Regions from separate parts of the Paenibacillus sp. RS8 genome, predicted to be linked through region 2. Evidence: a T-box and tRNA genes for the amino acid it is inferred to sense, from the RefSeq annotation. Region 2 holds a T-box; the other holds one or more tRNA genes.
The links. A T-box is a leader RNA that pairs with one kind of tRNA and senses whether it is charged. The one in region 2 lies ahead of tyrS (tyrosine--tRNA ligase), so its partner is inferred to be a tRNA-Tyr.
Positions count from the first base shown of each region.

Region 1: it has a tRNA-Tyr gene. The T-box ahead of tyrS (tyrosine--tRNA ligase) is inferred to sense a tRNA for this amino acid. The anticodon was not compared.

Region 1 is NZ_CP168131.1:513,720-517,099, forward strand. Features, by position in the region: gene ACDZ28_RS03290 (AraC family transcriptional regulator) at 1-662, shown strand, start outside; tRNA gene ACDZ28_RS03295 (tRNA-Leu) at 807-885, opposite strand; tRNA gene ACDZ28_RS03300 (tRNA-Cys) at 900-973, opposite strand; tRNA gene ACDZ28_RS03305 (tRNA-Gly) at 986-1,060, opposite strand; tRNA gene ACDZ28_RS03310 (tRNA-Gln) at 1,067-1,141, opposite strand; tRNA gene ACDZ28_RS03315 (tRNA-His) at 1,161-1,236, opposite strand; tRNA gene ACDZ28_RS03320 (tRNA-His) at 1,277-1,352, opposite strand; tRNA gene ACDZ28_RS03325 (tRNA-Trp) at 1,389-1,462, opposite strand; tRNA gene ACDZ28_RS03330 (tRNA-Tyr) at 1,470-1,555, opposite strand; tRNA gene ACDZ28_RS03335 (tRNA-Thr) at 1,561-1,636, opposite strand; tRNA gene ACDZ28_RS03340 (tRNA-Phe) at 1,657-1,732, opposite strand; tRNA gene ACDZ28_RS03345 (tRNA-Asp) at 1,740-1,817, opposite strand; tRNA gene ACDZ28_RS03350 (tRNA-Met) at 1,844-1,920, opposite strand; tRNA gene ACDZ28_RS03355 (tRNA-Val) at 1,938-2,013, opposite strand; tRNA gene ACDZ28_RS03360 (tRNA-Glu) at 2,069-2,143, opposite strand; tRNA gene ACDZ28_RS03365 (tRNA-Ser) at 2,162-2,254, opposite strand; tRNA gene ACDZ28_RS03370 (tRNA-Asn) at 2,258-2,333, opposite strand; rRNA gene ACDZ28_RS03375 (23S ribosomal RNA) at 2,394-3,380, opposite strand, start outside.
Region 2 is NZ_CP168131.1:5,564,355-5,567,734, forward strand. Features, by position in the region: gene ACDZ28_RS26210 (hypothetical protein) at 151-438, opposite strand; gene tyrS (tyrosine--tRNA ligase) at 669-1,928, opposite strand; T-box leader at 2,029-2,258, opposite strand; gene ACDZ28_RS26220 (Lrp/AsnC family transcriptional regulator) at 2,411-2,857, shown strand; gene ACDZ28_RS26225 (acetamidase/formamidase family protein) at 2,941-3,380, opposite strand, start outside.

The DNA.
Region 1 (3,380 bases), 2.0 Mb from region 2:
ATTATTTAAACGGATTAGGAACTACCAATGTAGGTTCGCGAAGTTATCATTTTCGTTCTTCTTCATTCGCGCTAATACCACCCAATCATAAACATGACGAGAATCATCGCGAAGACGCTACTATACTATTTGTAGGCTTCCATTCAAATCACCCAAATATGGAGAATTTGCAAGGCGTATATGAAGATGATAAAGACCATACTGTTCTACAGATCTTGCTTCGAATGAAAGCAGAGTTTACGCGCAAACAAGATGGATTCTCTGAACTATTGAACCTTCAAATGAGCGAAATCACTGTTCATCTGATACGGCTTCTTAGCGCCTCTGGGTTTCAATCGCCAACGGAAGACAGAGTCCAATATGTTCTAAACTATATGAATGAGCATTACCGCCATAAGCTATCGGTCGCAACACTCTCTGAGATGTCTGGATACAGCTATGATCGTTTCCGCCATTTATTTAAAGAGCGATTCGGTTCTTCACCTCTTCGCTATCTACTATTGAAACGTCTGGATTATGCAAAGTCTCTCTTGCAACATACCCAAATGCATATCTCAGAAGTATCTGCCGCTGCAGGGTTTGTGAATGACGCTCAATTCTGCAATATGTTCAAACGTGAGGTAGGTCTCACACCGCGGACATTCCGACTAAGCAGTCAATAAAATTACAATTCACTCCGCTTCACATAAAAAAGCCGTTGAATTAGAAGTGTCTCTAATTCAACGGCTTAAGAATAAAAGTTCATAGACAAAGAAAAAAGGTTAGTAAATTCGCTTGTATTAGCAACTTTACTAACCTTTTTGATATACCGGCGAGAGGACTCGAACCTCCACGGTTTCCCTCTCGATTTTGAGTCGAGCGCGTCTGCCATTCCGCCACGCCGGCACATATGAAATTAATGGAGGCGCCACCCAGATTTGAACTGGGGATAAAGCTTTTGCAGAGCTTTGCCTTACCACTTGGCTATGGCGCCATATGAAAACATTGGAGCGGACGACGGGAATCGAACCCGCGACCCTCGCCTTGGCAAGGCGATGCTCTACCGCTGAGCCACGTCCGCATAAAATGGCTGGGGATATAGGATTTGAACCTATGCATGACGGAGTCAAAGTCCGTTGCCTTACCGCTTGGCTAATCCCCAATAACATTTTAAAGTAAAATGGGGCGACTGATGGGTCTCGAACCCACGAATGCCGGAACCACAATCCGGTGCGTTAACCCCTTCGCCACAGTCGCCATATTAAACTGAATTTGTTGCTGTTCTTCTTAAAGTAAATGGGGCGACCGATGGGACTTGAACCCACGAATGCCGGATCCACAAACCGGTGCGTTAACCCCTTCGCCACGACCGCCATATTAAACTTTAGAGAAAGACTTTAGATAAAGATTGGCAGGGGCAGCAGGAATTGAACCCACACCAACGGTTTTGGAGACCGTTGTTCTACCTTTAAACTATGCCCCTAAAAAAATGGTGGGGGATGATGGATTCGAACCACCGAACACGTGAGTGAGCAGATTTACAGTCTGATGCGTTTGGCCACTTCGCTAATCCCCCAAAGATGGTGCCGGCGAGAGGACTTGAACCCCCAACCTACTGATTACAAGTCAGTTGCTCTACCAATTGAGCTACACCGGCATATTAAGTTATATACTACATGGTGGCTCGAGACGGATTCGAACCGCCGACACGAGGATTTTCAGTCCTCTGCTCTACCGACTGAGCTATCGAGCCAAGAAAATGGCGGAACCGACGAGATTCGAACTCGCGATCTCCTGCGTGACAGGCAGGCATGTTAGGCCAACTACACCACGGTTCCAAAAGATATAATTACTTGATGAAAATTGGTTGCGGGGGCAGGATTTGAACCTGCGGCCTTCGGGTTATGAGCCCGACGAGCTACCGGGCTGCTCCACCCCGCGTCGTTCTTAAATGAATATGGTGGAGGCTGAGGGGATCGAACCCCCGACCCTCTGCTTGTAAGGCAGATGCTCTCCCAGCTGAGCTAAGCCTCCGTAAACAACAATTGTTATTGTACCAAAGTCCACTATGTAAAATCAAGTGAAAATTTGGTGACCCGTATGGGATTCGAACCCATGTTACCTCCGTGAAAGGGAGGTGTCTTAACCCCTTGACCAACGGGCCATACTAATTAAAAATTTGTGGCGGAGAGAGAGGGATTCGAACCCTCGAGACGCTTGTGGCGCCTACACGATTTCCAATCGTGCTCCTTCGGCCAAACTCGGACACCTCTCCATATGGCTCCCCGAACAGGACTCGAACCTGTGACAACTCGATTAACAGTCGAGTGCTCTACCAACTGAGCTATCAGGGAATATTCATACCAGGCTTGATGCCTGAAAACTGAATCCGAATTGAATTTGCGTTTTAAGTATAGGATAAGCCCTCGACCGATTAGTATTGGTCAGCTCCATGCATTACTGCACTTCCACCTCCAACCTATCTACCTCGTCGTCTTCAAGGGGTCTTACTAATTGGGAAATCTCATCTTGAGGGGGGCTTCACGCTTAGATGCTTTCAGCGCTTATCCCGTCCGTACGTAGCTACCCAGCCATGCTTCTGGCGAAACAACTGGTGCACCAGCGGTACGTCCATCCCGGTCCTCTCGTACTAAGGACAGCTCCTCTCAAATTTCCTGCGCCCACGACAGATAGGGACCGAACTGTCTCACGACGTTCTGAACCCAGCTCGCGTACCGCTTTAATGGGCGAACAGCCCAACCCTTGGGACCTACTTCAGCCCCAGGATGCGATGAGCCGACATCGAGGTGCCAAACCTCCCCGTCGATGTGGACTCTTGGGGGAGATAAGCCTGTTATCCCCAGGGTAGCTTTTATCCGTTGAGCGATGGCCCTTCCATGCGGTACCACCGGATCACTAAGTCCGACTTTCGTCCCTGCTCGACTTGTAGGTCTCGCAGTCAAGCTCCCTTATGCCTTTGCACTCTTCGAATGATTTCCAACCATTCTGAGGGAACCTTGGAACGCCTCCGTTACTCTTTAGGAGGCGACCGCCCCAGTCAAACTGCCCGCCTGACACGGTCCCCGTACCCGATTAGGGCACTAGGTTAGAACCTAGATACGATCAGGGTGGTATCCCAACGGCGCCTCCACCGAAGCTTGCGCTCCGATTTCTACGGCTCCCACCTATCCTGTACAGATCGTACCCAAATTCAATATCAAGCTGCAGTAAAGCTCCATGGGGTCTTTCCGTCTTGTCGCGGGTAACCTGCATCTTCACAGGTATTAAAATTTCACCGGATCTCTCGTTGAGACAGCGCCCAAGTCGTTACGCCATTCGTGCGGGTCAGAATTTACCTGACAAGGAATTTCGCTACCTTAGGACCGTTATAGTTACGGCCG
Region 2 (3,380 bases):
AGGTACGTATGTCAACGATGAGCAAAACATCATAGTTTGTCGAATATCCGGAGATAAAAAAACTGCACTCCCTATTGTCTGTTGAGACAAAGTAATGGAGGTGCAGTTTCTTTGAGGATGAGTCTAACGGTAGTTAGACACTACGTCTTATTAATTACGAACGTATTCTTTATTTGCTGTTTCCAACATTGATTTCCAATCCGCAAACTTCGTCTCCCTCACCACATGACGATCAAAAAGTTCATCAGGTATGTCATCAACATCTTCTTCTGACTTTACTTGAAAGTTCCCTTTGATTAGAAACTCATCGAAGCTCTTGCAATTGGAATACTTACTCATAAACGCTTCATTAAACAACTTCTCAAAAGAGATGTGATTGGGATCTTCTTGATTCATTTTCTGACCTTGTAGCTCATTCATCAATTCTTCCATGGTCATTGGTTTTTGTCTTCTCAAATTACCACTCCTAATTTTCCAATATGGTTTCAGACTATCATGTTAATCCATAAATCACACGAATCCTAAGCTTAACATAATTTTCACTATTTTACCTTTCGATTTTCAATTTAATACGTCGAAAAAAAGTCCCTAATCACAGAATGAGAATATCAATCCTAACAAAAAGCCTCCCTTATACATATAAGGAAGGCTTTTTCGCACTATTTCCTCTAGGACAATTTCACCAAGCTGTAGTTTTTCTTCCCTTTACGGATAATGATAAACCGGCCACCGATAGCTTCGCTAGCTGTAACTTCAAGTCCAACATCGCTAACTTTCTCACCATTCATGGAGATTGCTCCTTTGGTGATATCCTCACGCGCTTGACGCTTGGATGGCTCAATACCGAGATCAACTAGCCATTCCACGATATTCTTGGATTCCAAAGTCGTTTCGTAAGTCGGCATTTCCTTGAAGCCTTGCTCGATCTCATCAGCAGTTAGGGACTTGATATCTCCACTGAACAAAGCAGCAGTAATGCGTTTAGCTTGCTCTAGTAATTCTTCACCATGCACGAATCTTGTCATTTCTTCGGCAAGTGTTTTTTGCGCTTCACGTTTATGCGGTTCGGTCTGTACTTTTTCAGCAAGCGCATCAATTTGCTCTTTAGACAGGAATGTAAAGTACTTCAAGTATTTCACAACATCACGGTCATCAGTGTTCGCCCAGAACTGGTAGAACTCAAATGCCGTCGTTTTGTTCGGATCCAGCCAAATGGCTCCCCCAGCTGATTTACCGAATTTCGTACCATCGGCTTTCAACATCAGCGGGATAGTAAGTCCAAATGCTACAGCCTCAGAGCCTTCTTTTCTACGGATTAAATCCAGACCGCTTGTAATGTTCCCCCACTGATCCGAGCCACCAATTTGCAGCTGCACATCTTCATGTTTGTATAGATGCAGGTAATCTAGAGATTGCAGGATTTGGTAGGAGAATTCTGTAAATGAAATTCCGCTGTCCAATCTGCTCGCTACAACATCCTTGGCAAGCATCGAATTGATGCTGAAGTTCTTCCCGTAGTCACGCAAAAATTCGATAACATTGATTTTATGCGTCCAATCGTAGTTGTTGACCATGCGGATTTGATTATCGCCATCGGTCACGAACAGTTTTTTCATCTGAGCAGTAAGTGCATCAACATTCGCTTGCACTTGCTCCAATGTTTGCAAAGAGCGCTCGGACTGGCGTCCACTTGGATCACCGATCGTACCAGTAGCACCACCAATTAGAATTACTGGGCGGTGTCCCGCAAGTTGGAATCTCTTGAGTACCATGAACGGAATCAAGTGGCCAATATGCATACTGTCACCCGTTGGATCTACACCGCAGTACACTGAAACGGATTTCTGGTTGGTCAATTCTTTAAGCCCTTCGGCATCGGTTTGTTGATTGATGGCATCGCGCCATTCTAGTTCGTCGATAATATTCATTGCCTAACACCCCTTAAATTAGTAGATAACCTATTGATGAAGTGAAACATATAAACCCTTATATTTAAAAAACAAAAAATCGCCCCTTGTCTATTGTAGACATAGGGACGATTGAATAACCGTGTTACCACCCAGATTGCATCAATGAAACATTAAGCTAAAGCACAGCATTGATGCCACTCGTGACGAGATATCGTTCGCCATTCCGCTCGGGGTTAGCCGAGATACTCCAAAGTGTAATTCGTACTCTTAGTGTGTACCGGGTTTCATCGACCCCCGGCTTTCTGGAACAGGGACTAAGCTACTACTGGGCTTCTTCAACGTATATCGTTTATAAGATTACAGCCAGTATAGAGAAATAATTCTTCAATGTCAACTATCTTAAGCTGAGAATCCTAAGACACACTCCTGCTGTGATGCACTACTAGGCATTTCCATCTTTTTTCTGTTACAATTACGGAAAAAGAGGTGAACGAATCCGCATGCTTGATCCTATCGATAATCATATTTTGCAGCGGCTGGCCCAAAACAGCAGAATATCCTATACTGATCTGGCTAAAGAAGTTAATTTATCCAGTGTAGCGGTAAAAGACCGTATTGATCGGCTCGTCAACCAAGGAATCATTGAGCAATTTTCTATTGTCATTAGCGCGGAGAAGCTTGGCAAGAAAATTTCCGCTTATCTGGAACTTGAAGTAGAGCCTGCTCATTTAAATCATATTGTCGAAGTCCTGAAAGAAAACGAACGCGTTGCAGTACTTTATGAAATGACTGGTCCTTGCATTCTTCACATCCATATTCTGGTTGAGAATCTTGAAGAGATGGAACGGTTTATGCATGAATCAATCTACTGTCTGGATGGTCTAGTACGTGTAGAAAACCAAATTTTATTAAAGCGCCACAAAAATCAGGATGGTCTAAATATATAAAAAAAGAACCGGCTAAATAAGACGGTTCTTTTTCTTAAATGGATACTGAAGGATATAATCGAATAATTGCTAATTAATTCACTCTACTCTGTTTTAGATAGCTTAGCTTTATAAAAATTCGCAAAATATTCGCTGACCTCAATCTTCTCTTTTACAACTTCTATTGGAGCAACGAGCTTAACGATTTCACCATTGTACACTCCTGTCGTCGCCCCGACTTTCATCTCAAGCACATTGTTATTGTAGCTTATAGTAACTGTCTGAGTAGTCGGTTTCCAACTCACCTTCGCACCAAAACCTTCAAAGCTGCTACGTAATCCCACAGCCTTACGCTCCGAATCACCGAATTGACCTTTATCGATCAAAGCATGCACTCCCCAGTTTCCATCCACTACTTGTGTGATTCCGAAATCCGTTGACACAGACATCAGGGAGTACGCTTCATCCTCGCTCAAATTCATTCCGTCCATTAAAAAATCTTTTGTTTTATGAGCAGCATCTTTCATCGCTTTGTCGATGGATG